Regions from separate parts of the Anaerobranca gottschalkii DSM 13577 genome, predicted to be linked through region 1. Evidence: riboswitches for the same ligand, from Rfam matches in the RefSeq annotation. Region 1 holds a riboswitch; the other holds the start of a gene.
The links. Region 1 has a riboswitch for lysine ahead of BMX60_RS06760 (Na+/H+ antiporter NhaC family protein). Riboswitches for the same ligand answer to the same signal wherever they lie in the genome.
Positions count from the first base shown of each region.

Region 2: linked by a shared signal. The riboswitch ahead of lysA (diaminopimelate decarboxylase) and the one ahead of BMX60_RS06760 (Na+/H+ antiporter NhaC family protein) in region 1 are both predicted to bind lysine.

Region 1 covers NZ_FOIF01000022.1:15,900-32,085, reverse strand. Annotated here, with positions in the region: gene BMX60_RS06775 (2-hydroxyacyl-CoA dehydratase) at 1-3,599, opposite strand, end outside; gene BMX60_RS06770 (protein adenylyltransferase SelO) at 4,034-5,494, opposite strand; gene BMX60_RS06765 (CBS domain-containing protein) at 5,643-6,026, opposite strand; lysine riboswitch at 6,177-6,354, shown strand; gene BMX60_RS06760 (Na+/H+ antiporter NhaC family protein) at 6,438-8,036, shown strand; gene BMX60_RS06755 (Lon protease family protein) at 8,078-10,456, opposite strand; gene BMX60_RS06750 (potassium channel family protein) at 10,568-11,620, opposite strand; RNA gene ssrA (transfer-messenger RNA) at 11,955-12,305, opposite strand; gene smpB (SsrA-binding protein SmpB) at 12,374-12,826, opposite strand; gene rnr (ribonuclease R) at 12,965-15,076, opposite strand; gene BMX60_RS06730 (hypothetical protein) at 15,207-16,186, shown strand, end outside.
Region 2 covers NZ_FOIF01000033.1:404-16,589, reverse strand. Annotated here, with positions in the region: gene BMX60_RS08220 (NAD(P)/FAD-dependent oxidoreductase) at 1-418, opposite strand, end outside; gene BMX60_RS08215 (NAD(P)/FAD-dependent oxidoreductase) at 434-1,882, opposite strand; gene BMX60_RS08210 (glycerol-3-phosphate responsive antiterminator) at 2,062-2,628, opposite strand; gene glpK (glycerol kinase GlpK) at 2,737-4,236, opposite strand; gene BMX60_RS08200 (heavy metal translocating P-type ATPase) at 4,381-6,492, opposite strand; gene BMX60_RS08195 (ArsR/SmtB family transcription factor) at 6,519-6,872, opposite strand; gene BMX60_RS08190 (hypothetical protein) at 6,973-7,263, opposite strand; lysine riboswitch at 7,420-7,593, shown strand; gene lysA (diaminopimelate decarboxylase) at 7,689-8,990, shown strand; gene BMX60_RS08180 (50S ribosomal protein L25) at 9,111-9,686, shown strand; gene BMX60_RS08175 (hypothetical protein) at 9,799-10,068, shown strand; gene BMX60_RS08170 (LTA synthase family protein) at 10,216-12,165, shown strand; gene BMX60_RS08165 (pyruvate carboxylase) at 12,321-15,764, shown strand.

The sequences.
Region 1 (16,186 bases):
CTAACGATATTATAAATATTTTCCCTATATTTTTTCCTACTACCCTTTTGCAAATCTTTTTTACAAATAGTTAGCCATTTATCCAGCAAATGATTAGCTGAGCCTTTAAACATTTCATAAGGTCTTACTCTGTATAATACCCTCATCAATAAGTCTCCATAAGTTAAAGCCATTAATGAGCGATTGATTAGTTTTAAATCGATGGTAAACCCCGGATTATTTCCCATCCCTTGGGCATTTAAAGAAATTATTGGGATATGGGGAAAGCCTGCATCTTTTAAGGCCTTCCTCAAAAATCCTATATAATTAGTTGCACGACAACCACCACCGGTTTGGGTAATGATTATAGAAGTTGAATCTTTGCTGTATTTCCCAGATTTTAGACCTTTAATTAACTGACCGATAACAATAATTGCAGGGTAACAGGCATCGTTATTGACGTATTTTAACCCTTCATTTATAATTTCATCTTTATTATCATTAGGCAAGACTTCTAAATTGTATCCCGATAACCTAAAAGCTTCTTGAAGTAATGTAAAATGAATCGGTGACATATCTGGAGCGATTATAGTGTGTCTTTTCTTCATTTCCTTAGTAAAGGCCACAGGTTTATAAATATAGTCTTTCTTCTCTAATTTCCCTATTTTTTCCCTTTCCTCTAATGCCGCTTTTAATGACCTTAACCTAATCCTTGCTGCTCCTAAATTATTTCCTTCATCAATTTTTAAACAAGTATAGATTTTACCACTAGAAGCCAAAATCTCTTCTACTTGGTCGGTGGTAACAGCATCTAAGCCACAGCCAAAGGAATTTAACTGTACCAACTCTAATTCTTCCCTTTCCCTTACTAAACAAGCTGCTCCATATAACCTTGAATGATAAGCCCATTGGTCCACTACCCTAAGGGGTCTCTCAACCTTTCCTAAGTGGGCTATAGAATCCTCAGTTAATACAGCCATCCCTAAACTAGTTATCAGTTGGGGTATGCCATGGTTAATTTCAGGATCTAAGTGGTAAGGTCTCCCTGCTAAAACAATCCCTTTAAGGTGATTTATTTGAAGAAATTCTAAGGTTTCCTCACCCTTTTTCCTGATATCATTTTTAAAATTCTGGTACTCTTTTGCAGCTTTTTTTACTGCCCCTTTAATTTCTTCAGGGGAAATTTGTAAATTCCTTAATTCTTCTATTAACCTATTAGTTAATTTTTCTAAGTTATCGAAGGGTAAGAAAGGATTTAGGTATTGAATATTTTTTTCCCGTAGCTTCTCTACATTATTTTTTATCACCTCAGGATAAGAAGTAACCATAGGACAATTGTAATGGTTATCTACACCTTCCCTCTCTTTTACTTCATGGGTAATGGAAGGATAAAAAATTAACTTTACTCCCTTTTCAATCAAAGCTTCAATATGGCCGTGAACCATTTTGGCAGGGTAACAAGCAGATTCTGACGGAATGGTTTCAATCCCCTTTTCATAAATTCCTTTTGTCGATATAGGTGATAACTCCACCCTAAAACCTAATTCTGTAAAAAAGGTAAACCAAAAGGGATAATTTTCATAAATATTTAACACCCGCGGTATTCCGATAACCCCTCTTTTGGCTTTTTCTATAGCTAAAGGGGGATAGGAAAACAGCCGTTCTAATTTATATTGATAAAGATTAGGAAGGTTATTTTCCCCTTTTCCTTTCCCTAATGGTTTTTCACACCTGTTTCCAGAGATATATCGTCCTTGAGGGAATTTATTTATTGTTAATAAACAATTATTAGGACATAAACTACATCTACTATGGCTTCCTTGGGGATTAATTTTCTCTAAATCTTCCTTTTTAACTAAAGAAGATTTTTCTCCTTTTTTATACCTTTCCTTAGCTAATAATGCAGCACCAAATGCACCCATTAACCCTGCAATTTCTGGCCTTATAACTTCTCTTCCTGTTTCTAATTCAAAGGCTCTAAGGACTGCATTATTAAAGAAAGTACCTCCTTGAACCACTATTTTTTCCCCTAACTCTTCACTTCTTTTTACTTTTATAACTTTATAAAGGGCATTTTTTACCACAGAATAAGCTAGGCCTGCTAATATATCGGAAACCTCTGCCCCTTCCTTTTGGCACTGTTTAACCCGTGAATTCATAAAAACGGTACATCTTGTTCCTAAATCGACGGGTTTTTGTGATTTTATCGCCTCTTTTTCAAAATCTGCTACCTTTATCCCTAAAGAACTGGCGAAGGTCTCTAAGAAAGAACCACATCCAGAGGAACAGGCTTCGTTTAATAAAATACTGCTGATTATTCCATCTTTCACCTTTAAACATTTCATATCTTGTCCACCGATATCTAAAACAAAATCAACACCGGGGCAGAAAAATTCCGCAGCTTTATAGTGGGCTACTGTTTCAATCTCCCCTATATCTACCCCTAAAGCAGCTTTTATTAAGCCTTCTCCATAGCCAGTTACCGCCGAATAGGTAATTTCTGCACCTTGGGGAAGTTTACTATAAATATCCTCAATGACTTTAATAGTGGATTTTAACGGGCTTCCTTCATTACTGCCATAATGGGAATATACTATTGCCCCTTGATCATCAATTAATAAAACTTTTGTAGTAGTTGAACCAGAATCAATCCCTAAGTAAAGATTTCCTCTGTAATCTGTAAGCCCTCTTTTTTCAACACTATTTTTCCCATGCCTTTTAATAAATTCTTGATACTCTTCAACATTTGAGAATAAAGGTTGCAAGGAGCTATTACTTTTTTCTTTTCCACTATCTTCGAGTTTAGGTAATCTACTGATTAACTTATTAAATGCTATTTCTTGACTATTAATTTGTGAAAGGGCAGCTCCCATAGCAATAAAAACTTGAGAATTCTTCGGAAATATAACCTGTTCTTCCTTTAAGTTTAATGTTTCTACAAATCTCTTTCTAAGTTCTGACAGAAAATACAGCGGCCCTCCTAAAAAAGCCACATTGCCCTTTATCGGCCTACCACATGCTAAAGCGCTTATAGTTTGGATAACAACTGCTTGAAACACTGAGGCTGCAATATCTTCTTTACTGGCTCCTTCATTCAACAAAGGTTGAACATCGGTTTTGGCAAAAACCCCACAGCGGGCTGCAATGGGGTAAATAGTTTTATAGTTTTTTGCTAGATCATTTAAACCTTGTGGGTCGGTTTTTAACAAAGCAGCCATCTGATCGATGAATGAGCCGGTTCCACCTGCACAGGTCCCATTCATCCTTTGTTCGATTCCATTAGTTAGGTACAAAATTTTAGCATCTTCTCCCCCTAATTCGATAGCAACATCGGTATAAGGGTAAAGGCTTTTTAAAGCTTTACTTGAAGCAACTACTTCTTGAATAAAGGGGACTCCTAAAATTTCAGCAATCCCTATTCCTCCAGAACCAGTTATCCCAATAGTTAAAGGAGAATTTTTAAAGATACTATATGTTTTTTGTAGTAATTTAACAACTGTTTTCCTTACATCGGAAAAATGTCGCTGATAGTCCTTATAGATTAGTTCTAATCTTTCATTGAGTACCACAACCTTCACTGTTGTAGAGCCGATATCTAAACCGAGATGAAGTTTTCCCATTTGAAATCACTCCTATTAGACCCAATTGACAATTATTTATTTTAATAATTATTCTCTAAGCTTAAGTTTTTTCCTGCTTTTTCTACAATTTTTAGTCTTTTAAAAATAAAAGACCTTCTTAAAGGAAGATCTCAGACTGAAGACAAACTATAGACAAAGTCATCATCAGCTGTGGTAATTAAATAAAGATACGATTAAGTTGAGGAGATAGATTTAAGAGCTGATTAGATAAAAGGAAGAAGGGGTGAGGAACAGGACGTTCCGAAAGCTCTATTGAGCCATGGATGGCGAATTAGAGCGGTACCCTTCTTCCTATTAGATAGAAGCCTTAAATCTCGACGGAGACTTTGTTAGAATGTTTAATTACCACAGCCTTTAAAAAATGACTTTGTCTACAAACTGAGATCTTCTTAAAGGAAGATCTTTTTAATAGACTATGTTCCACAAAAAGTCCTATAAGGTGGACATCCCTTTGGTGGAGGAGAAATATAATAGTCGTTATTTTCATCATAGTTATAGGGTTTTTCTAGAGCTTTAAGGAGATTTTTCATTACAGAATAATCGTTTCTTTCCACCGCCCCTTCTAAAGCCTCTTCTACTCTATGGTTACGGGGAATAATACTTGGATTTACACTTTTCATTAACCTTTCTACTTCTTCTTTTCCTTGAGGTTGTCTCCTTAGTCTATTTTGCCATTTATTATACCAATATTTGAATTCCTGTTTTTGTAATAATTCATCTTGCAAATCCCCTAAAGTCAATGCTCTAAAGGTATTTGTATAGTCACCTTGATACTTTTCCAAAATATCCAACAAAGTATGGATTAACTGTTTATCTTCTTTTTCCTCATTGAATAATCCAAGCTTTTTCCTCATTCCATTAAGCCAATAACTATCAAATAATTGGAAGTACTTATCTAAAGAGCATTGAGCAATTTCCAAAGCCTTACCTTCATCGGAATCTAGTAAAGGTAATAATGTCTCAGCAAATCTCGCCAAATTCCATGCCCCTATTTTCCCTTGATTCATAAAAGCATACCTTCCATGTCTATCTATTGAACTAAAAACAGTTTTGGGGTTATAAGTATCTAAAAAAGCACATGGTCCATAATCAATAGTTTCACCACTAATAGCCATATTGTCAGTATTCATCACTCCATGGACAAAGCCAATTAGTTGCCAACTGGCAATTAGTCTTGCTTGCCTTCTTATCACTTCATCTAAAAAGTATCGGTAAGGTGATTCTGATGAAAAGGCTTCAGGAAAATGGCGGTTTATTGTATAGTCTGTTAAAGCTTTTAGCTCCTCTAATGTTCCCCACCTAGCTCCATACTGAAAAGTTCCAACCCTTATGTGACTAGAAGCTACCCTAGTTAAAATTGCCCCAGGTAATTCTTTTTCTCGAAATACCTTTTCTCCAGTAATAACAACAGCTAAGCTTCTTGTAGTAGGAATGCCTAAGAAATACATTCCCTCACTAATAATATATTCCCTTAACATCGGTCCTAAAGCAGCCCTTCCATCTCCCCCTCTAGAATAAGGGGTTTTACCTGAACCTTTCAATTGTATATCAACCCTTCCCCCAGATGGAGTAATATGTTCTCCTAGGAGATGGGCCCGACCATCTCCTAGCATAGTAAAATAGCCAAACTGATGACCAGCATATGATTGGGCTATAGGAAAGGCTCCTTGGGGAATTGAGTTTCCTGCTAAAATTTCTATCCCTTCTTTTTGGGCTAACTTTTCAGTATCTAAACCTAGATCTTTCCCTAGATTATGGTTAAGTATAGCTAGTTTGGGATTAGAAACTGGAGTTGGTTTTATTACACTATAGAATATTTTAGGCAAAGATGGATAGCTATTTTGAAAATTCCATCCAATATTTTTTTCTGCCATCTTATTTCTCCTTTAAATTTTATAGATAAAGATATACTAGTTATATTTTTTTGCAAAGATAAACCCTTTATACTAAAATAACTTCTAAAATCTTGCCTCCACTAAAATGGATATTAAAAATATAATAAAATCCCCAAACAGGGGACTTTTACATCAAAAAATTTTTGATACAATAATCAACTATATCTTCTATAGATAAAATACCCACTACCTTAGTCCCTTCAATTACTGGCACTGCAATAATATCATTTTCCCTAATAGTTTTAGCAGCAGTTAAAAGGGAATCTTCCGGTGAAACAACTACTATTTCTTTAGTCATCACCCAATCTACAGGGCAAACCTCGTAATGACCAGGTTCGATTAAAAATCTATAAATATCTGCTTTAACGACTATTCCAATTAAGTTCCCTGAGCTATCTACTACCGGCATGCCGTTAATATTATTGTTATTCATTATTTGTAAAGCTTTTTCCACCGTTTCTTCCTTTTCTACAGTAATAACGTCCTTTTTCATCAAATCTTTAACCTTCATCAAAACCACCTCCTGATGTATACATTCAACATTAGGATAGTTAAATCCTGCTTAATAGTCTTAATTTACTAAAAGTTTTGACCTTATAAAAACCCTTGACATTTTTCCAATTCTGTTGCAAAATAAAGTTCGTGTAAAACTTAATATGGTAAAGATGATAGAGGTGCGGTGTCTAATAGTACTATATCTGAGGTAAGCACAATGAGGGTATAGGAAAGGAGCCATCGCCGAAGCATAGAGTCGATGCTTTAAGACTCTATAGCTGGTTCTGCATAGAAGATATGTAGAACTGTCACAAACCTGAAGTTTGTGGAGAGCTATCATAAAAGGTTAGTCATTTTTATTATGCCTATATACCTTTTTCATTGATAGTCTCTCCTCCAAAAAACAAAATTAAGGAGGAGTTTTTTTATGCCAGAAATTTTTACCCTATTACCACCTGTGGTAGCCATTTTATTGGCCTTTATTACAAAAAATGTTTTGTTTTCACTTTTTATCGGGGTATTGACAGGAACTTATCTAATAAGCCTTCATTCCCATGGATTTATACTTAGCTTTTTTTACGGTTTTTTAGAAGTTATCAATATGATTCTCTCTTCCTTGGCAGATCCTTGGAATGCCGGGGTAATCCTTCAATGCCTGACTATTGGAGGGTTAATTGCCTTAATCTCAAAAATGGGAGGAGCAAAGGCAATTGCAGAATCACTGTCTAAAAAAGCAAAGTCTGCAAAGAGTACCCAACTTATAACTTGGGTTTTAGGACTTTTCGTTTTTTTCGATGATTATGCTAATTCCCTAATCGTTGGACCGATAATGAGACCTGTTGGAGATAAAATGAAGATCTCTAGAGAAAAATTAGCCTTTATCATCGATGCCACCGCAGCCCCTATTGCTGGTATTGCCATCATTTCTACCTGGATTGGTTATGAAATCAGTTTAATTAAAGATGGTTACGCCAGCATTGGACAAACTGTTAATGCTTATGAAGTCTTTATTCAAACAATACCATATAGGTTTTACAATATTTTTATCATGGCATTTATCATTTTAACAGCTGTTTTAGCCAGAGAGTTTGGCCCAATGTTGAAAGCAGAGAAAAGGGCGAGGAATTTAGGAAAAGTTTTAGCCGATGATGCCAAACCCCTCCTTTCAACAGAAAACTCAAGTATTCAAGAAAAAGAGGGAATAAAGTTAAGTATTTGGAATGCCATTATCCCTATTAGTTCTTTAATCATCTTTGCCTTTTTAGGATTTTACTATAGTGGATATACCGAGATAATGTCAGGAGATGAGCTGGAACTGATTGAGATGATTAAAAATAGTCCTCTAGCTTTCTCTACATTAAGGGAAATTTTTGGTGCTTCAGATGCCAGTATCGTTCTTTTTCAAGCTGCCTTTTTAGCTAGTATAATTGCAATTGTCATGGCAGTATCCCAGAGGATAATGGGTATAGGGGAAGCTATCGATACATGGTTAGAGGGAGTAAAGTCTTTAATAATTACCGGTGCTATCCTTTTACTAGCTTGGTCATTGTCCGCTACTATAAAAGAGTTGGGAACAGCTTCTTACTTAGCTAGTATTTTATCAGGGACATTGCCTAGTTTTCTCCTCCCTAGTTTAATCTTTGTATTAGGAGCAGTGATTTCCTTTGCTACAGGTACATCCTATGGAACTATGGGAATCCTTATGCCTTTAGTTATCCCCCTTGCAAATACAATGTCCTCTGACCCTACCTTGATCACAATTAGTATCGGTGCTGTATTAACCGGTGCTATTTTTGGTGACCATTGTTCACCAATTTCCGATACTACCATTCTTTCATCAATGGGAGCTATGTGTGATCACCTCCACCATGTTAAAACCCAGTTGTATTATGCAATAACAGTAGGTATTGTAACGGTAGTAGCAGGTTATTTACCAGTTGCTTTAGGAATACCTGTATGGATTTCTCTATCCTTAGGAATTATTAGCTGTTTCCTTTTAGTGAGGTTTGTAGGAAAACCTGTTTAATAAATACCCCTTCAATCTAAGTTAGATTGAGGGGGTATTCCTTATTCCGTCTTTCCTAACTCTTTCAATTTCTTAGTAATCAAATAGTTTAATGTTCCTTCTGGGTATTCTCCCCCTTTATCTTTCTCTCCCATCGGTATCCCTGTTAAAATTTCCATTCCTTGATCAACGTGACTTATGGCATAAATATGAAACTCATTTTTCTTTACAGCATCAATAACTTCCTCTTTTAACATAAGGTTATTTACATTCTGTACTGGAATGATAACCCCTTGCTTACCAGTTAAGCCCTTTAACTTACACACATCAAAAAAACCTTCTATTTTTTCATTTACTCCTCCAATCGGCTGAATTTCACCCTTTTGATTTACAGAGCCTGTTACTGCTATAGATTGTTTAATAGGCACTCCGGCGATACTGGAAAGTATGGCATATAACTCAGTGCTAGAAGCACTATCACCATCAATCATAGAATAATTCTGTTCAAAGGAAATACTAACCGTCAAAGACATCGGTTCCTTTTGAGCATACCTATCACCAAGAAAACCACTAAGGATTAGTACCCCTTTATCGTGAAGGCTGCCACTTTTTTTCACTTCCCTTTCGATATTGATAATTCCAGGTTTGCCTTTATATGTTGAAACTGTAATTCGACTAGGTTTGCCAAAACTGTATTCTCCAGTTCCCATAACCACTAATCCATTGATTTGTCCTACTTTTTCACCATCTACATCAATTAACAATGTTCCTTCTTTAAACATTTCATTCAACTTTTCTTCATATTTACTATTCCTATAAATTTTTTGTTGTATAGCCTTATCGACATGAACTTTAGAAATCACCTTTGCCCCATCTAGTTTTGCCCACTGATCAGCTTCATAAAGGATTTCCACAATTTGATTAAAACGGGAGCTGAGCTTTTGTTGGTGATCTGCAAGCCTAGAACTGTATTGGATAACCCTTGCAACACCTGATTTATCAAAATGCTTTAGCCCTTCCTTTTCACAATGGGTTGCTATAAATTTTGCCATCTTATAAATGTTTTCCTGATTTTTAGTCATTTCAATATCAAAATCTGCCATAATTTTAAAAAGTTTTCTAAAGTCTTCATCTAAATTATATAGCAAATGATAAGTGTAAAAATCTCCAATTAAAATCACTTTAATATCTAATGGAATTGGCTCTGGCTTTAAACTTGAGGTGACAATATATCCCATCATTTTGTTTAATGACTCTATATTTATTTCTCCAGTCTTTAAAGCCCTCTTCAAACCTTCCCAAGAAAATGGTTGAGTCAAAACCTCCCTAACATTTAGAATTAAAAAACCGCCGTTAGCCAAATGAAGGGAACCAGGTTTAATTTGGAGAAAATCAGTTTTTAGAGCACCCATCTCACTCTTATATTCAACAATACCTAATAGATTATATAAAGTTGGATTAGTTTCATGGATTATCGGTGCATGTTTTAATTCCGAATTATTTATAAAGAGATTAACTTTATACCTATTAAAGAAAGATTCATCGGTTTTAATTGGTATTTGAAAAATTTGAGCTAATTCCTCTTTTCCTTCTTTTTTCTTAAATTTTGTTATGTTTTCTAAAATATCCTTTTGTAATTCTTCTATATATTCCCTAACTCCTTCTTTCTGCCCATATCTTTCTTCAAGTTTTTTAATATGGTAATTAAGCAAATTACTAACTACTTCTGTATCTAATAATTTAAAAAGTTCTCTATAATGGTCCTCTAACCCTTTCAATTGATTAAAGAATTCTAAGGTATCTAAATTTAATTTATTTGACCGTTCCCTTAAGTCCTCTATTTCCTTTGATGAAAGATTATTGTATTCTTCTCCCTTCATAGGGCGACCATCTATCAAGGGGATTGTCACTAAACCTTGTTCTGTTTCCTTAAAAATGAATCCATACTCCAGAGCTTTTTCATTCAACTGGTCAATTATCTCTTGATTTTTTTGTTGATAATCCTTTAACAGCTCATTTCTCTTAACTTCATAATCTGTTCCAGTAAAGGCCACGGGGATATCATTCCGTAACTTTTCTAACATTTCTTCTATATCTTTTTTAAATTGAATCCCTAATCCAGCCTCCATATTTAAGGCCTTTGGTCGATCTGGATTTTTAAAATTGTAGACATAGACCCAATCATCAGGTTTAGGCATTTCTTCTGCCAACTTTTCTGTAATGGAAAGGGAATAACTGCTTCTTCCAGTACCACTAAGACCAGCTATATAAATGTTATAACCTTTTTTCTTCATCCTCAATCCAAAAGCTAAAGCTTCTACTGCCCGTTCCTGTCCTATAATACCCTTCAAAGGCTCTAAATCTTCTGTAGTTTTAAAATCTAAATTTTCAATATTACAGTGACTAGTTAACTGTTCAGGAGTTAAACGATATTTTTCCAAAACCTTTCCCCTCCTCTCTTAAATTATTTACTGTTCACTACTACTAGATAAAATATAACTATTCAAAAATGGTTACAAAAATTCATCGGAAATAATTTAAAATTAAAGTAATCATTTAGAACATTTGATGAAAAAATTTCCTGGATTTCTTTCCCCAGTATCTCCTGCTATTTCCCGCAACTTACCAATTTGTTCTTCCCTTCCTAAAACAACCATTACATCACCTGGATTTAATACATCATTTGGGCTAGGATTGAAATGGAGCTGATTCTCTGCTCCTTTTTTTATAGCTAAAACAATAAGACCAGTTTTTTCTGGAATTTTAGCATCTTTTAATTTTGTTCCTGCTAATTGGGAATCACAACAAATTATTACATCTTCTAAATCTAATTCCACATCCCCTGCATGGGTAATGATATCTAAAAAAGAAATTATGGTCGGTTTTAATAACAAAGCTGCCATTCTTTTCCCTTCTATTTCATTAGGAGAAATAGTGTTATTAGCTCCTGCTCTGATTAACTTTTGTCGGGAATTTTTTTCTATTGCCCTGGATATGATGTATAGATCTGGGTTCATTTCCCTGGCAGTTAAAACAGTGAAAACATTATCGGCATCTGTGGCTAAGGTTGAAATTAACCCTTTGGCCCATTTAATTCTGCATTTAGCTAAATCATCTTCATGGGTAGCATCACCCTGTAAAGCCAAAACCCCTTCTTTTATCAGTTCATTTACCTTTTCTTCTCTCCTATCTATAACTATAAAAGGGACTTTAGCTTTCTGAAACTCTGTGATGACACTTTCCCCTGTATCTCCTGCTCCACATAAAATATAGTGATCTTTTAATTGTTCAATTTTCCTCTGCATTTGTCTTTTCCTCCACATTTCATTAAAAATGCCTTCTATTAAATAAGCTCCGATACTTGTAAAAATATAACCTACCATCCCTAATCCTGAAAAAATCACAAAGATAGAAAATAATTTAGCTGTTGGAGTCATTTCCGCCACTTCACCATAACCTACAGTGGATATAGTGATCACAGTCATATATAAAGCATCTATCAGTGAAACATCTAATAAGTAACTGTAGCCGATAGTAGCTAAAAAAATAAAGGTAAGCAATAAAAACACTATAAAATAAAAACGTTTTTTCTCAATTATGTTCACCTATTTACTTCATCTCCTTCTATAATATTTATTTGAATATCTATATATATTAGTTTTCTCTAATTCTTCCTAAAACCCTGCTTAAAAACAAAAAAATCTGGATAGCCAAAAATTCTTCATCCAGATTTTTTATTTCTTTAACCTTTAATTACTTTATCAGCTGCTAATTTACCTGTCATAACACAGGTAGGAACACCTGCTACCACATGAATTTTAGTTTCAAAAGACCACCCTAAAATAGCACCACCACTACTAGCGTTTCGCCTTTCTATACTTATAGCAAAAAAAGCCTTGATTTACTCAAGGCTTTACAGATCGTATCAATATAAATTTATGGTGGAGGCGAGGGGAGTCGAACCCCTGTCCGAAGGCATCTCAACAGCAGTCTCTCCGAGCGCAGTCTCTACTTTGAGTTTCGCACCTTTAAGCCTCTAGAGACAAAGTCTTAAAAGTGCTAGCTTCTAAGTTTCCCTATCAAACCGAAGCACTTTTGATAGGTAGTCTGCTGGTTGTGACGCCTTATTCCCCAGTTGCAGACAAACCGGAGATAAGACGGCTGCTTAATTAAGCAGCGTAAGCTAAATTTTTGTTAGCGTTTATTTTAAAGTTCCAGTTTTTTACGAGGCCCTGGCCCTCGGCTCGCTACTCCTGCATCAACTACCCCCGTCGAAACCAGTACGCCCCCATGTTTGGGCTGTATTGGTTTTTAAGTTCCTTAACTTATATAATAACATTTTTACTCCCTTTTGTAAACTAAATTTTTTGCCTTTCTCTAAAGGCTTTTTCAATTTCCCTCTTTGCCGTTTTCTCAGCAATAGCTGCCCTTTTATCATGGAGTTTCTTACCTTGAGCAAGGGCTAGTTCCATTTTTACCCTTCCCTTTACAAAGTATAGTTTTAAAGGAATTAAAGCTAAGCCCTTTTCCCTAGTTAAGCCAAATAATTTATTTATCTCCCTTTTGTGTAGGAGGAGTTTTCTTTCCCTTAATGGCTCATGATTAAAACGGTTACCTTGTTCGTAAGGACTTATATGCATCCCATAAACAAAAGCCTCACCATTGTCTATCCTTACAAAAGAGTCCTTTAAATTAACCCTGCCATTGCGGATAGACTTAACCTCTGTTCCTGTTAAAACAAGGCCTGCTTCATATGTTTCTTTTATAAAATATTCATGTCTCGCTTTTCTATTTTCTGTTATAATTTTCATTTTTTCACCACCTCAAGGGAAAAATAGGACAAAACCTACATAAAGGGGTAGACACACGGCGGGTACCGTGTGTCCGGGTAAAGGGTTAATGGGTATAACTTTGGGGTAACTTTATAGTATCATAATATGAGAAATTTTTCAAGGGGATATTAAAATAAAATCTATATTTTTTTCTTCTTTATTTACCCTTGCTACCCTAATTTTAACTTTGTCCCCTAATTTATAGGTTTTTCTAGTCCGTTCCCCTACTAAAGAATAGGTCTTTTCATTAAAGTGATAATAATCATCTATTAATGTACTAATGTGAACTAATCCTTCTACTGTGTTTTCTAATTCCACAAACATACCGAAATTGGTAACGGAACTGATAATACCTTCAAAGGCTTCCCCTAAATGCCTTTCCATGTATTCCACTTTCTTTAAATCTAATGTTTCCCGTTCCGCCTCTTCTGCCTTCCGCTCTTGTACTGAGGTATGAAGGGCATAAATAGCCATATTTTTATTTAAGTTTTTGATCCTCTTTTCCGTTAATTGACCGGTTAATAACCACCTTAAAATCCGATGAACTATTAAGTCTGGATAACGGCGAATAGGTGAAGTAAAGTGGGTATAATATTGGGCTGCTAGACCAAAGTGACCTAAGTTTTCCCCACTATATTTAGCTTGTTTCATTGATCTCAAAACAACTGTATTGATAATTTTTTCTTCTTTTTTTCCTTTTACTTTTTTCAAAAGCTCTTGGATAGCTTTAGGATGAAGATTATCTGCAGAGCCCTTAATATGATAACCAAAATTATAAATAAACTCATTTAAAGTAGTGATTTTTTCTAAAGCTGGTTTTTCATGGATTCGATAGATAAAGGGAAGTTCCATACGGGCGATGTGTTCTGCCACCGTTTCATTAGCAACTAGCATAAATTCTTCAATAATTTTTTCCGCAACACTTCTTTCCCGGGGCACAATTCTAACAGGTTTACCTTCACTATCCAATTCTACCTTTGATTCAGGAAAATCAAAGTCAATTGCCCCCCTCTTCATCCGCCGATTATTTAAGATTTCCATCAATTCATGCATTTCCCTAAACATCGGGATTAAATCCTTATACCGTTGAGAAGTTTCATGATCATTATCCACCAAAATTTTATTGACCGCTGTATATGTCATTCTTTCTACAGTCTTTATTACTCCTTGAGTAATATCGTATTCCACAACTTTCCCCGTTGGATCTATTTCCATCTCTAATGATAAAGTCAATCTATCTATTTTTGGATTTAAACTACAAATTCCGTTAGATAACTTTTCAGGAAGCATAGGGATTACCCTATCTACTAGGTAAACGGAAGTACCCCTGGAATAAGCTTCTTTATCTATTTCGGTATTGGGCTGAACATAATAAGATACATCGGCGATATGGACACTTAAGTAGAAGTTACCATTATTCTGTTTTTTTACGTAAACGGCGTCATCTAAATCTTTAGCATCTTCACCATCTATAGTAACTATAGGTAAGTTTCTAAAGTCTTTCCGGTTTTTTAAGTCTTGTTCCCTTACTATTTCCGGTACATCCTTTAATTCCTCTAAGACACTTTTAGGAAACTCCATAGGTAATTTATGTTTAGCCATAATAGCTAAAATATCAATACCAGGGGCATTTTTGTTCCCTAGCCTTTGAATAACTCTACCTTCTGGATTTCGCCTTGGTTCTGGCCATCTTGTAATTTCCACAACAACTACATCATTATTTTCTGCACCAGCGAAATCACTTTTAGAAACAAAGATATCTTGAGCAATCCTTTTATCCTCAGGTATCACAAAACCAAAATTACGGCTTTTAACAAAAGTACCAACTACAGTAGTATTGGCCCTATTAAGAATCCGGATAACTTCTCCTTCTTGTTTCCCTATAAATCCACCTTTATGTAACCTTACCACAACTTTATCATTATGCATTGCTCCATTAAGATCAGTGGAACTTACATAAACATCATCTAGATCAGGATTTATGGGGGTTAAAAAGGCATAACCTTTAGGGTTCCCCTGCAAAATACCTACAACTAGATTCATCCGTTCTGGAACGCCGTATCGATTTGCCCTTGTTTTAATTATTTCCCCTTCCCTTTCCATATCCTCTAAAACATTTTGAAATATGACAATTTCTTCACCCTTTAGCCCTAAAGTTGATACCAATTCTTCTAATGTCAAAGGTTTATACGCTTCTTCTTTCATGAATTGCAATATTTTTTCTCTCATAGTAATCCTCCTAATATTATATTGAAAAAATATAATTTATTTTTTTTAATAAAAAAGGAATTTTTTATTTTTTCCTGAATAGATTTTAACAAATAAACTTTTATTATTTGTATTAAGGTGGTGTAATGGAATGAACCTTTACCGTCCCTTTATTTCCAGCTTCTACTCTAGGTTTTTAGGTCTATTTACCCAAAAAATCACTAAACTATCAGCTAAAATCTACCTGACAGAAAAAACAGGATTGGTAGAATTTGAAACTACCATTAAATTTAGACCAACTAATAATAATCAAACTATCCACTTTTTATTATCCCGTGACTGTAAACCCTTTGAAATTAACTATCTCGGGCTCCCCCTTAAATTTAAAACTAAACCTCTGAGATTTCTTAATAACATTCAGCTGTTAATTATAGAGCTGCCCATAAAACCTAGCATTTCATTAGATTTAACCTTAACTTTCAAATATTATTGTTCCCAAAGTCAATATATTTCTTTCAATAGTGAAAGTATTTTAATTGATAATAGAGGTAGGTTATTCCCTTATACACCGGAAGATGGAAAATATTATTCAGAAGTTAATTTAATTATTCCCCAAAGCTTACACATTATATCAGGAGGTAAAATAATTAGAAAAACCTTAAAACACAATGGGCAACACCTAACTATTGGTGGAGATAGCAGTAACCTTTCATTTATTATGACCCCTAGTCTAAAAACAACGGAAACGATTGGTGATATTACTATAACTTTATTGTATCCCCGGCAATATCTCAATCAAGCAAGAACATTAATAAACCTAACTAAATTAATAGTCCAAAAATACCTTGATAACTACGGTAATCCTAATAATTTACTGATAAATATTGCTATAATACCAGGGGATTTTGAAATTTATTTCGATGGAGATAATATAATAATTCCTACTAGTTTATTAGAGAGAATAAAAGAAGAAGGGAAAAACCCTAAAGAACGGGAAAAACTTTATTTTATCAATCTAGTTCACCAGTTAAGTAAATATTGGTGGAACAACTTATCCTTAACCCATCCCGATGAAATATGGTTACTAAATGGAGTTACTAAATATTCTGCTTTGTTAACAATCAAAGATAC
Region 2 (16,186 bases), on a different contig from region 1:
CCGCAGTAAATACTCCAGCAGGTCTTGTACCTGGTATATTTATAGCCCCTCTAGTTCTTTCCCTACAACCCATGGCTAAAACTATTGCCTTTGCTTCTATTTCAATATATCCATCTTTAGTATTAATAGCTCTAATTTTTTTATCTGTGGTAATTTCAAGGACCATTGTATCTAATTTATACTGGATACCTTGTTCTTTAAGTTCATTGATAAATCTTTCGGCATATTCAGGACCAGTCAGTTCTTCTTTAAATACATGTAACCCAAACCCATTGTGGATACACTGTTGAAGGATTCCCCCTAATTCTCTATCCCTTTCGATAACCAAAATATTATCTACACCGTTTTTCTTTCCTTCAATAGCTGCAGCCAAACCAGCAGGACCGCCACCGATTACTACAATATCGTATTTTAGCATCTCTCTTCCCCCTTCTTAGTTATCCTTTTTTCTGGATTTGGTAGGACCAGTTAAGATGTATGAATTTTTCCCATCTTTAACTATGCTGGTAATATCTACCTTTAGTTCTCGGGCTAGAATTTCCATTACCCTTGGTGCACAAAAACCTCCTTGACACCTTCCCATTCCTGCCCTTACCCTTCTTTTAATTCCATCGAGGGTCCTACCACCCACTGGCCGGTGAATGGCATTTACAATTTCTCCTTCGGTAATACTTTCACAACGACAAATTACCCTACCATATCTAGGATCTTTTTTAATTAAATCTGCCTTTTCTTCTGGAGATAGTTCCATAAAATGAACTACTCCCTTTCTTTCCCTAATGAAATTCTCTTTTTCCTTTAATCCACCAGTAATTTTTTCTAATATCTGTACTACTTCTAATGCAATAGCTGGTGCTGCCGTTAATCCCGGTGAATCAATACCAGCGACATTGATAAAACCTTTATTATCTTTAACTTCTTCAATGATAAAGTCTCCACCCTCTACTTTTGCCCTAAGGCCAGCAAAAGAGGTAATTACTTTATTGAAGGGGAAGTTAGGTAAAACCTTTAATCCCTTTTCCCTGACTTCTGCTAAACCTTTACCGGTTGTTTGTAATTCTTGAGGACTTTCTACGTAATCAGAAGTTGGTCCGATTAAAAAGTTACCATGTACCGTCGGTAAACATACTACCCCTTTGCTTATCGGTGTTGGGGTCTGAAAAATTACTTTGTTTACATAGTTTCCTACTGTTTTATCAAAGAGGTTATATTCTCCTCTGTTAGGCTGAATTTTAAAATATTCTTCATTGATTAAGTTATTTACTTTATCAGCATAAAGACCAGCACAGTTAATCACATATTTTGTGTTGAGTACCCTTTCTCCAGCTTGAATTTTATAACCTTCTTCTGTTTTATCTATCTTAGATACAGGACTATTTAAGATTACTTCTACTCCATTTTCCACTGCATTTTCTGCTAAAGCTATAGCAAGTTCGAATGGACCAACTATACCTCCAGTTGGGGCATATAAAGCAGCTATTATTTGGTCACTTAAGTTTGGTTCCATTTCCAAAACCTTTTCTTTAGGTAAAATTTCTAAATTAGGAACTCCATTTTCTTCCCCTTGTTTTTTAAGTCTTTCTAAGACTTTCACCTCTTCTTCGTTAAATGCGACGACAAAGGAACCAATTTGTTTAAAAGGTACTTCTAATTCTTGACAAAGCTTAGGATACATACTATTTCCTAATACATTGGTTTTAGCTTTTAAGGTACCTGGTACCGCATCATAACCGGCATGAACAATAGCACTATTCGCTTTAGTTGTTCCATTTGCTATATCACTTTCTTTTTCCACTAAAACTACTTTTAGCTCATACCTAGAAAGTTCCCTAGCAATAGCTGTACCTACTATACCAGCACCAATAATTGTAACATCATACATATTTTCATCTCCCCTAATTAAAATTTGATAAAGAAAAAAAGCCACACAAAACTTACCTACTATTTGTAGGTTTGTAATGTGCGGCTCTCCTAATCTCAGCCTGAATATTTAATTAATTATATAATAACATTTTTTAGTAATAAAGTAAATACACAAATTTCAATTTTCTCATAACAGAACTATAGATACCATAATTCTTTGTTACCGGTAGAAGCTCCTATTGCCCCAGCTTTTAATATATCCATAATATCTTGTTTAGTTTTTATCAATCCTCCAGCAATGATAGGTGTTGATATCTCATTAGAAATTCTGTTAATTATATTTGGCATTACACCTGGCATAATTTCTATCATATCAGGTTGTAAAGATTTTAAACTTTTTATCGTCATTTCATAGGATTTATTATCTATTAGAAAGAACCTCTGAATAGTAAATATACCCCGTTCTTTAGCTAACTTAATATGGCTACTTCTAGTACTGATAATTCCATGGGGTTTGATAACTTGAATTATATAATCGATAGCTTTAGCATCTTTCCCTATACCTTCTAAAAAATCTATATGTATTAAAACACTTTTATCTGCATCCTTTATCTTTTCAACAAGTAAATTAACATTAAATATATCAGCACATAATAGAAAAATTGTAGTTACAGGTGAAGAAATTGCCAGTTCTAAATCATCAACATTTTGAACTGCAGCTATTATTGGGTTTTCTTCTATTCTTTCTATTATAATAGAGCTCATAATATCCTTCCTTTGTAAATAACTTAGTTAATTTAATTATAAGTGAATACCAAGTCATTTACAATACAACATTTAAAATAACCCGTTAATAGCTAAGCTTAAATTATTTTATTCTTGTTCCCATTTTAATGCTCTCTCAACAGCTCTCTTCCAACCACTATATAAATTCTCTTTTTCCCCATCTTCCATTTGTGGATGGAATATTCTATCAACACTCCATTTGGCAGCAATTTCATCTTTATTTTTCCAAAAACCTACTGCTAAACCGGCTAAGTAAGCGGCACCGAGAGCTGTAGTTTCTGTTACTTGAGGTCTATCAACTTGAACTCCTAGAATATCTGCTTGGAATTGCATTAAAAAGTTATTTGCCACTGCTCCTCCATCAACTTTTAAAGTATGCAAATCAATTCCAGAATCTTCTTGCATAGCTTCTAAAACATCTCTAGTTTGGTAAGCAATTGACTCTAAAGCTGCACGGATGATGTGCTCAGCTTTAGCTCCCCTTGTTAAACCAACTATTGTTCCCCTAGCGTACATATCCCAATAAGGTGCACCCATACCAACAAAGGCTGGGACTAAGTATACTCCATTGGAGTCTTTTACTTTAGTAGCCATATACTCAGTATCTTGGGCATCTCTAATAATTTTAAGTTCATCTCTTAGCCATTGCACTACTGCTCCAGCTATAAAGATGCTACCTTCTAAGGCATATTCTACTTTACCGTCTACTCCCCAAGCTAATGTAGTTAATAACCCGTTGTTAGATGGAACTCTTTTCTCACCAGTATTCATTAACATGAAGCAACCTGTTCCGTAAGTGTTTTTTGCCATTCCAGGCTGGAAACAAGCTTGCCCAAATAAAGCAGCTTGTTGATCACCGGCAGCTCCAGCTATAGGAATCATGGCTCCGCCGAATGTAGCTTCATCTGTATGACCATAAACACAGCTTGAAGGTTTGACTTCTGGTAACATAGAAAGAGGTATATTTAGTTCAGCAAGAATCTTTTCATCCCATTTTAATTCTTTGATATTAAACAACATGGTTCTAGAAGCATTGGAATAGTCAGTTACGTGAACTTTCCCCCTGGTTAAATTCCAAATTAACCAAGTATCGATATTACCAAAGAGCAAATCCCCTTTTTCTGCTTTTTCTCTAGCACCTTCCACATTATCTAAAATCCACTTAACCTTTGTTCCTGAAAAATATGCATCTACTACAAGACCGGTATTTTCCCTAATATATTCTTCTAACCCTTTAGATTTTAAGTCATCACAAATATTGGCAGTTCTCCTACATTGCCATACAATTGCGTTGTATACTGGCTTGCCAGTATTTTTATCCCATACTACAGTAGTTTCCCTTTGGTTTGTAATACCGATAGCTGCAATCTCAAAAGGACTTATTCCAGCTTTTTCTAAAACTTCTCTAGCTACACCACTTTGAGTTCCCCAAATTTCCATTGGGTCATGTTCTACCCAACCTGGTTTAGGATAAATTTGAGTAAACTCTTTTTGTGATGCTGCGACAATGTTTCCATCATGATCAAAAATTATTGCCCTTGAACTTGTTGTCCCTTGATCTAACGATAAGATATACTTTTTGTCCATTTTTTTCACCTCACTTTAATTTTTTGCAAAATTCGTGCCAAACATTTACGGATCTATGCCTGACATTTTTATTTACCCTTGCGATTTTTTCCCAACATCTATATAAATCCACCATAGCACAATTGGTAAAAAAGAACAAGGGTGCTATAGCCCTTTTACCTTTAGCACCCTTACTGCATTTAATACTGCAATTACTGTTACTCCCACATCAGCAAATACCGCTTCCCAAATGGTAGCCAAGCCAAAAGCTCCTAAGATTAAAACTAACCCCTTTACACCTAAAGCAAATACAATGTTTTGCCAAACTATATTTCTCGTTCTTTTAGCTATTTTAATAGCTAATGGTATTTGATTTAGTTGATCATTCATAATAACTATATCTGCTGCTTCAATGGCAGCATCAGAGCCTACTCCACCCATAGCTACACCTATATCAGCCCTTGCTAATACAGGGGCATCGTTTATTCCATCCCCTACAAATAATAACTTAGAATTTTTGTCTAATGTTTTTAAGATATTTTCCACTATTTCAACTTTGTGGTGGGGCAAAAGTTCACAATAATACTCATTTATTCCCACTTCTTCAGCAACTTTTTTCCCTATTTGTTGATTATCACCAGTGAGCATTATTATTTTCTTAACTCCTAAATCTTTAAGTCCTTTTATCCCTTTAGCAGCATCCTTTTTTATTTCATCTGTTATTAAAATATATCCAGCATATTGACCATTTACTGCTATGTGAACTATGGTCCCTAATTCTTCTACATTTTCATATGAAATCCCTGCCATTTCCATAAGTTTTTTATTGCCAATGAGTAAATTTTTATCTTCAGTTTGAACCTTAACCCCTTGTCCAGTTACCTCTTGATAATCTACAATTTGATTTTTATCTATAGTTCTTCCATACTCCTTTAAGATCGATAGAGCTATAGGGTGATTAGAAAATCCTTCACCTATTGCCGCAAGCTCTAAAATTTCTTCTTTTGTAAATGGGTGTTGAGGAACTATTTCTTTTACTTTAAATGTTCCCTTAGTCAAAGTTCCGGTTTTGTCAAATACTACCACTTTAACACTATTTAATCCTTCAAGATAATTGCTACCTTTTACTAAAATACCTTTTTTAGAAGCCCCTCCAATTCCCCCAAAAAATCCTAGGGGAATCGAAATTACCAAGGCACAAGGACAAGAAATTACTAAAAAAATTAGCCCTCGGTAAATCCAGTCATTAAAGGTAGCACCTTGTAAAAATAAAGGGGGCAATATAGAGATCAATAAGGCAATACCTACTACTACAGGAGTGTAGTACCGAGCAAACTTAGTGATAAAATTTTCCGTAGGGGCTTTTTTGCTACTAGCGTTTTCCACCAAATCCAATATTTTAGATAAAGTGGATTGGTTAAATTCTTTAGTAACTTTAACTGTTAATACCCCACTTATATTGATACTTCCACTGAGGATTTCATCCCCTACCGAAATATCTTTAGGTAAAGATTCACCGGTCAACGCTGAAGTATCTAATACTGAATTGCCATCAATAACAATGCCATCTAATGGAACTTTTTCCCCTGGTTTAACTATTATGAGATCTCCAACCTGAACCTCCTCTGGAGTTATCCTTTCGATATCCTCACCCTTTTTAAGATTTGCATAGTCCGGCCTTATATCCATTAGTTCTGCAATAGATTTCCTAGACCTATCCACAGCTAACCCTTGAATATATTCTCCAACTTTATAAAAAAGCATTACTGCAACAGCTTCTGGAAATTCCCCTATAGCAAAGGCTCCTAAGGTAGCAAGGGTCATTAAGAAATTTTCATCAAAAACTTGCCCTTTAACAATATTTCGCCCTGCCTTAAATAACACTTCATGTCCCACTAATATATATGCAATAAAAAATATGAGAAATTCTAAAAAATTAGACCAGGTAAAAACAATTGGTAAAACAAATAATCCCCCACCTAATATAATTTTAATTAACTCATTTTTTCCTAATAAATCATGATGATGTTCTTCTATCTTTACTTCTTTTTCCTTTACAACGATCCCTGGCTCTATCATATCCACCAGTTCTTGAACCTTATCTACTATTTTTTCATTAAAATCTTTAGTATCTTCTAACTCTATTTTTAAAACCTTATTTACAAAATTAATTTGCGAACCTACTATTCCATCTATTTCTTTAATCCCTTCTTCTATTTTAGTTGCACAGCTAGCACAATTTAAACCTTCTAACTGAAACTCTATTTTTTTAGCCACTTTTTACCCTACCTCCCAGGTTTCCTCTACTTTTCCAATATATGTTCTAACCCCTGTTTAAGTACCTTATCAATATGATCATCATCTAAGGAATAATAGACAACTTTTCCTTCTTTTCTAGTTTTGACCACCCTCCCTAACCGGAGTACCTTTAATTGATGGGAAATTGCCGATTGGGACATCTGGAGTAAAGCAGAAATATCACAAACACACATTTCTTCCTTTGACAAAGCATAAAGAATTTTTAATCTTGTAGGATCTGCAAAAAGCTTAAAAAAATCCCCTAGATCTAAAAATCTATCTTCTTCTAACATTTCGTCCCTTACTTTATCAACTATATCTTCATGGATTATATTGCTCCCACATTTAAAATCTTCCATTTTACACCTCCAGTGAACATATGAACAAATATTCATATGTTTATCTAAAAAAATAATATGATAAGTAAAGATTCTTGTCAATATTTTTTCTCTTAAAAAATTATTTTTGGATTTGGAAATTATACCTGACAGCAAAGACTAAACCAAATAAAATAATCCCTCCAAAAGTTATTTTTGTATTTAAAATGGAAAGGAATTTATAAAGACAACTTAGAACCAAAATTCCCAAAGCAAAATATACTAGATTTTCACCTAAAACCTCTAAGTTTTTTTCCCTTTCTAATATTTTTCCGTAATCCTCACCTTTAATTTCAATATATATTTTTTTCCAAAAAAGATATCCGATAACTATTAAAATCAGACCTATAACAATTAAAATATTAGCTAACATCATCCAAACCACCTTTTAAAGAGTTTTATACAATACTATATTAATATCTTTTAAAATGTATTATAAAAAATTAATTTTTTTTCTTTCCCATTGACACACTCTTTCCTTTATTGTAGACTATTTCTTAATACAATTAAATATTCGCCTCATTTCTTGACATGAGGTAGAGGTCGCGGTATTTATCAGTACCTTAAGGGAGTTCGAAAGACGATGAATTTTGGGGAAAGGAAATACCGCCGAAGGGAATATACCTCAAATATATTCCCTGGGCCTAAGGTTAAGAGCCTTAGGACTGTCACAGTGTTTTCACTGTGGAGCGCTATTTCAAGAAGAAGGGAGGACTTTATGGTGTATATAGACCTTGGAGTTTCCTTTTCCTTGGTCTTTTTTTGTTACCTAATTTTAATAATAAGGAGATGTAATCTATGTATTTACAAAAACAACTAGATAGACATTATATCTTTGATAATCTAGATACGGTGGAATTAGCTAAGGAATTCGGAACTCCCCTTTATGTAATTTCTGAAAATCTTATTAAATACAAGTGTTCTCAAATACAGAATGATTTTTTAAATAAATACCCTAATACCAAAGCAGCTTATGCTAGTAAAGCTTTTTTAACTCTGGCTATGTGTAAAATCATTGAAAGGGAAGGTTTGGGACTTGACGTAGTATCAGGGGGAGAATTATTTACAGCTATTTCTGCCCATTTCCCTATGGAAAAAGTAATGTTCCACGGTAATAATAAATCCTTTGAAGAACTGGAACTTGCCATTAATAATAATGTAGGGAGGATTATAGTTGATAATTTATACGAGTTAGAAATCCTCCAAAATATTGCTAAAGAGCAAAATAAAAAAGTAAAAATTCTCTTTAGGATAAATCCTGGAGTTCCCGGAAAAACCCATAAATATATTTCTACAGGACAAATTGATTCAAAGTTCGGTATCTGTATCGAAGAAGAGTCTCTAAACTTTGCCCTTAAAAAAACTATAGATTCTCCAAATCTAGAACTTATGGGATTTCATTTTCACATAGGCTCCCAGTTATTTGATAACAAATCATATCTCGCTGCATTAAACATAGTAACAGGACTTATGAAAAATCTAAAAGATAAAATGGGATTTATTACAAAAGAGCTTAACATAGGTGGAGGATTTGGTATTAGCTATAGCACAAGGGAAAAAACAAAACCTATTTCCTTTTTCATTGATCCAATAATGAAGAGTATTGAAGATAATTGCAGCAAGTTAAAGTTAGAAAGACCTACTATTATCATTGAACCAGGTAGATGGATCATTGGCGAAGCTGGAATCACCCTTTATACTATTGGGTCTATTAAAGAAATCCCTAATGTTAGGACATATATAAGTGTAGATGGAGGATTACCTGATAATCCCCGACCTGCCCTTTATGGTGCCAAATACGAAGCCATTGTAGCTAATCGCCCTTATGCTAATAGAGAACTAACTGCCACTATTGCAGGAAAATGTTGCGAATCAGGTGATATATTAATTTGGGATATTAACATCCCATATGTTAAACCAGGGGATGTATTAGCAGTATTAAATACCGGTGCCTACAATTATTCTATGGCTAGTAACTATAACCGTTTACCTAAACCAGCAGTAGTACTGATAAGTAACGGTAAACCCCACGTAATTGTTGAAAGGGAGAAGTATGAAGATTTAATCTCTAAAGATAAAATACCTAACCATTTATTATAGAAAATACCCTTATTGACTAGTTCTTTATTATGTATATAATTAATAATAGCTTCTAGTATCAGCTAAACTATTAATTCAAATTATGTCTTCTGAAATAAAAAATTTTTAGGAGGGATAATTATGGGTGAAATAGTTTTAAAAGCTGAGAGAAGATTAAAGAAAAAGACAGGCTATTTACCTGGTGTAGTTTATGGAAAAAATTTTTCTTCAACCCCAGTTAATTTTGATTTTAATAAAGTTAAGAAATTACTTAATATAGCTGGGGAAAAAGCTAAAATCCAATTAGATTTTGAAAACAAAAAATTCTATGGAGTTATTAAAGAAGTTCAATGGGATTTATTGAACAAGGAAAAGCCTATTCATATGGATGTTCATGTAGTTCCTAAAGATGAGATAATTAATTTAGATGTTCCAATTATTTTTACAGGAATAGAGGAATTACATCAAAAAAGGCTGATTTTACAAACCTTTAAAACTGAAATTGAGGTAAAAGGAAAACTAGAAGATATTCCCGAAAAAATTATTGTAGATGTCAGTGATAAACAAAAAGGCGATTTTATCAAGGTGAAAGATTTACCAATTTCAGCTAATATAACTCTAAAAAATTCAACTGAAGAAATTATTGGTGAAATTTTAGAAGTTGATAATAATTTAGACGAAAATACAGATACCATAAATGAAGGAAATCCAGAGTAATTTATAACCCTCAATTATCCAAAAGATAATTGAGGGTTTTTTATTAAATATGCATAAATTTCAAGAATCTTAATAAAATTTACGGAGAAAAGTTAATAGGAGGGGATTAGAAATGCTCCCAGTATTGTTAATTGGAAGAAGGCGAGAAGTAGGTAAAAAAGCAAAAGGATTTATACCTGGAGTAATTTATGGCAGTAACTCAAAAACGATCCATGTTGAATTCGAAGAACAAGCTCTAAGAAAGGTTTTGGAAAAATGTCGTTTAAAAAATCAAATCACTATCCAATTGGAAGATAGAGAAATTACTGGGAAAATAAAAGAAGTACAGAAGCATTTAACTAAAAATCGCTTATTACATGTTGATATTCAAGCAATACATTAAACAGGCCTGTCAGTGTTCCAATTAACTCCATTCAAGGAATTAATTGGACTTATTTTTATCTTTCACCTTAAAAAATTGTTAATAAATTTAGTTTATTATTAACATAAGAAAAAAATTATAGGTACTTAAACTTGAGGTGAGAATATTATGAAACCTTTTAAAACATTATTTTACTTGATCTTTTCCCTATTTACTATGGAATTTATTCTGAGAATAACTACTGTAAAATCTATTTTATCCTATGGTTTTTTTATTTCTTTGCTCTTTAACCTTTCTTTTGCAACAGCATTTTTTTTAATTTTAAATTTTTTTAGTAAAAAATTCCTTAAACATGCTGTTGCCGTAATCTTTCTGGTAGTTTTAGCAATTATCTACTCATCCCAAATAATTTATTACCAGTTCTTCAGGACTTTCTATCACTTATATTCTGCTAGTAATGCCGGGCAAGTCAGCGATTTTTGGAAAGATATTTTGTTAGTAACAGGGAAAAACCTCCAGTGGGTAATTTTAGTTTTCACCCCAGCTTTAATTTTATTTTTCCTAGGGAAAAAAATAATTTCTAGCAAAACTATCAAATACAACCTTAAGTTTTTGCTAGTTTTACTGATCATATTAACACACCTTTCAGGAGTGTTGGCAGTATATAAAGGGGGAAGATATACCAATTCTCCTTATGATCTCTACTTTAAAAATAGTAATCCTCTCCTTTCTGTGCAAAATTTAGGACTGCTAACTACTATTCGCTTAGATTTACAAAGGATGATAACCAACTGGACCCCTGTGGTAGATGTTTTTATCCCAGATCCAGTAGATACCGGCGATGATGATCCAGATGATAATGATGAGCCAAAAGAAAGGGAATATAATGTACTAAACATCGATTTTGATTATCTAATTGAAAAGGAGAAAGATGAAACCATTAGGTTAATGCATGAGTATTTTAAAAACCTTCAACCTACCGCTAAAAATGAATATACCGGAATTTTCCAAGGATATAACTTAATTTTGATAACTGCCGAATCATTAGCACCCTTTGCTATAAATAAAGAAATAACCCCTACTTTATATAAGCTGGTCCATGAAGGCTTTTATTTCCCTAACTTCTATGTTCCCCTTTGGGATGTCAGTACCTCTGACGGAGAATATATGGGGCTTACCAGTTTAATACCTAAAAGTGGTGTTTGGAGTTTTAGGGCTTCTTCCAACATTTCCCTACCCTTTGTTATGGGGAATCAATTAAAGAATCTAGGTTATAAAACGGTGGCTTACCATAACCACACCTATACCTACTACGGTCGACATCTATCCCATCCTAATATGGGTTACGATTATAAAGGAATTGGCAATGGCTTAGATGTAAAAAGGGTATGGCCAGCATCAGACCTGGAAATGATGGAGGTAACAGTTGATGAATATATCAACAATGAACCTTTCCATGCTTACTATATGACAGTAAGCGGTCATTTACAGTACAACTTCATAGGGAACAATATGGCTATGAAAAATCGGAAATTAGTAGAACATCTACCATTATCTACTCAAGCCAAGGCATATTTAGCAACTCAGATTGAATTAGATAAGGCTTTAGAATATCTCCTGGAAAGATTAGAAGAAGCGGGTATCGCTGAAAGGACTTTAATTGTAATGAGTACAGATCACTATCCCTATGGTTTAGAACATGATACTATCGATGAATTATCAGGTTTTTATGTTGACCGAGATTTTGATATTCATAAAAGTCCACTGGTAATGTATGTTAAAGGAATGGAACCTAAAAGGATAGATGATCCGGCATGGGGTATAGATATTATTCCTACTATTTCTAATTTAATGGGACTTGAATTTGATTCCCGACTTTTAATGGGAAGGGATATTTTCTCAGATTCTGAACCTTTAGTGTTCTTCCGTAACATGAGTTTTATTACCGATAAAGGAAGATATAATGCTCGAACGAGAAAATTTATCCCTAATGAAGAGGTAGAAGTAGATGATGATTATGTAGAAAGGATTTCCCGTATCATTCAAAACAAATTCTATTTCTCCCGTTTAATACTAGAAAATGATTACTATAGCAAAGTACTGAATGGTATAAGATAAAAATCCCGTCAAGGTTTATTATAAAATAAATCTTGCCTTTTAATTTAATAGTAGTATAAATTGGAAAACTCCGGCATTAAATATAATATTGAAAATTTCTCCATTTTAGAATATCATTGATTTAATACGGTAAAAGAAAAAAGAGGTGATGATTTATGGATGCCCAGAAGATCAAAAAATTTAAAAGGGTGCTAGTTGCTAACCGGGGAGAAATAGCGATTAGAATTTTTAGGGCTTGTAAAGAGTTAGGTATTAGAACCGTTGCCATTTATTCTGAAGAAGATAAAACCTCCCTATTCCGCACTAAAGCAGATGAATCTTACCTTATTGGGAAAAATAAAGGTCCAGTAGAAGCTTATCTTAGTATCGATGAAATTATAAGTTTAGCCCTTAAAAAAGGTGTAGATGCCATCCACCCCGGTTACGGCTTTTTAGCAGAAAACCCTGAGTTTGCCAGAAAATGTCGGGATGCTGGTCTAGAGTTCATTGGTCCTTCCGTTGAAGTATTAGAAAAAATGGGGGATAAAATTACATCAAAGCAAGTAGCTATTAATGCCCAAGTCCCTGTTATCCCTGGGATTGATAAACCGATACAAAGGATAGAGGAAGCCTTAAATTTTGTTAAAGACCATGGCTTCCCTGTCATTATAAAAGCTGCCCTAGGTGGGGGAGGCCGGGGAATGAGAATTGTTAGAAACACCGATGAACTGCTTTTAGCCCTAGATAGTGCTAAAAGCGAAGCTAAAAAAGCTTTTGGTGTAGAAGATGTATTTATTGAAAAGTATTTAGATTCACCGAAACATATAGAAGTCCAAATTCTCGGCGACAATTATGGAAACATCGTTCACCTATATGAAAGGGATTGTTCTATCCAAAGGAGACATCAAAAGCTAATCGAATATGCACCGGCCTTTTCTCTATCTGAAAAATTAAGGAAAAAGATCTGTGAAGATGCTTTAAAATTAGCAAAATCGGTAAACTATTCTAATGCTGGAACGGTAGAGTTTTTAGTAGATAAGACGGGAAACCATTATTTTATTGAAATGAATCCCCGTATCCAAGTAGAGCATACTGTAACAGAAGTTATTACTGGAATAGATATAGTGCAATGTCAAATCCTCATTGCCCAAGGTTATCCTTTAAATTCAGAAAAAATTTTGATTGGGGGACAACATGATATTCAAGTCAATGGCTATGCAATTCAATCAAGGATTACAACAGAGGACCCTACTCAAAACTTCGCCCCTGATACTGGGAAAATTGATGTTTATCGTACTAGTTCTGGATTTGGTATCCGACTTGATGGAGGTAATGGTTTTACAGGCTCTATTATCACCCCTTTTTACGATAGCTTACTTGTAAAGGTAACTGCCCATTCCAGGACATTCGAAGATGCAGTTAGTAAAGCAGTAAGGGCTTTAAAAGAAATGAATATCTCTGGAGTTAAAACAAATATCCCTTTTTTAATTAATGTTCTAACCCATGAAACATTTTTAAAGGGATTAGCTAACACTAACTTTATCAACGAAAACCCCGAACTTTTTAATATTACACCAAAATCTAATAAAGAACTTAAATTATTAAACTTCTTAGGAGAAAAAATCATTAAAACAAAAGGGCAAAAGGGGGATTTTGATGTTCCCATTATTCCTAAAGTGCAGATCCCTGATAAATTAGAGGGAACAAAACAAATCCTAGAAAAGAGTGGCCCAAAAGGTGTAGTTAAATGGATTAAAGTACAAAAAAAATTACTGATTACTGATACCACTATGCGGGATGCCCATCAGTCTTTAATTGCTACTAGGTTAAGGACAAAGGATATGCTCAATATAGCTCAAGCAACTTCCTTTTACGGCAAAGACTTATTTTCTTTAGAAATGTGGGGTGGAGCTACCTTTGATGTAGCCTATCGTTTCCTAAAAGAGTGTCCTTGGAAAAGATTGGAAGAGCTTAGAAAAAGAATTCCTAATATTATGTTTCAAATGCTTTTAAGGGGTAGTAATGCCGTTGGTTATAAAAATTATCCCGATAATGTTATCCGCTCCTTTATTAAAGAAGCTAGTAAATCTGGAATTGATATTTTTAGAATTTTTGATTCCCTAAACTGGTTAAAGGGAATGGAAGTAGCTTTAGATGAAGTTTTGCTAAATAATCGCCTTGCTGAAGTTTGTATCTGCTATACAGGGGATATATTAGACGAAAGGCGAGATAAATATTCCCTTAACTACTATATTAAAAAAGCTAAGGAAATTGAAAAGATGGGAGCACATATCCTAGGAATTAAAGATATGGCAGGCCTTTTAAAACCTTATGCCGCCTATAAATTAATTTCAGCCTTGAAAAATGAAGTTGGTTTACCTATACACCTCCATACCCATGATACCAGTGGTAATGGTGTTGCCACCTTGCTAATGGCTGCTGAAGGGGGAGTGGATATTGTAGATACCTCCTTCAATAGCTTTGCAGGGACGACAAGCCAACCTCCTATGAGTTCAGTAGTGGCAGCTTTAGAAAATACCCCTAGGGAAACGGGTATCAATTTAGACTATATAGAAGAAATCTCCCAATATTGGGGTGCAGTAAGGCAAGTATACTATCCCTTCGAATCTGATTTAAAATCTTGTACCACCGAAGTTTATAAATATGAAATTCCCGGTGGTCAGTATTCTAACCTTAAACCCCAGGTAGAAAATTTCGGCCTTGGCCATCGGTTCAAAGAAGTAAAGGAAATGTATAAAAAAGTCAACTATATGTTAGGGGATATCGTTAAAGTCACTCCTTCTTCCAAAATGGTTGGCGACATGGCCATTTTTATGGTACAAAATAACTTAACACCTGAAAATATTTTTACCAAAGGTAAAGGATTAAATTTCCCCGAATCGGTAGTTGATTATTTTAAAGGTTTAATGGGGCAGCCAGAAGGAGGGTTCCCTAAAGAGTTACAGGCTTTAATTCTAAAAGGTGAAAAACCTATTACTAAAAGACCTGGGGAAATACTTCCGCCGGAAGATTTTAATAAAATAGCCCTTTATTTAAAAGAAAAACACGATTTAGATCCTACTGAAAAAGATATATTAAGTTTTGCCCTATATCCTAAAGTTTTTGATGAATATTTACAATACATTAAAGAAACAGGGGATTTTTCCCGAATGGGCAGTGACATTTTTTTCCACGGATTAGGGGAAGGTGAAACCTGTGAAGTGGAAATAGCTGATGGCAAAATTTTAGTAGTTAAATTACTTCAAATTGGTCCTTTGGATTCTGAAGGGAACATTAATTTAAGTTTTGAAGTAAATGGTCAACGGAGAGATATATCTATAAAAAATCCAGAGTTGCAAAGGACAGAAACTGAAACTAGCCAAATTCCAATGGCAGATCCTGAAAACATAAAGGAAATTCCTGCTAGTATTCCCGGTGCTGTTTTAAAAATCCTAGTCAACCAAGGAGATAATGTCACTAAAAATCAACCAGTTATTATCTTGGAAGCTATGAAAATGGAAACTATTATTGTAGCTCCTATAAGTGGAAAAGTAGATGCTATCTTTGTTAAAGAAAAAGAAAATGTCAAAGCTGGTCAGTTACTGTTAAGGTTAAGTTAAAAGAGCTATCTGGAAATAAATAAAGGAAAAGTGGTCAAAATAGCCCATCTTTTCCTTTATTTATTATTAAAAATTTTATAATAAAATCCCCACGTATTTTGGGCAAATATATATCACTAATTAGACACCTATAAATCATTTAAGAGAAGGCAGCCCTTAAGTATTTATATTAAAAATTTATTAAATTTTATATTATTATAAAAATTATTATTTAAAATTATAAAAAAGTTTTTTGTCACAGACAGGATACTACCCATGATTGCTGAATAGGAACCTAATACATTAGATAAAATCCTTCAGATGGAATCCAATTTAAAATTCATAAAGAATAACAGAGAATAATAAATAGAGCGGCACACAATGTACTTAGTATAAATATTTGCAAGTCAAAAAAAGTTTTAGAGATCTGATTAGGTAGTAAC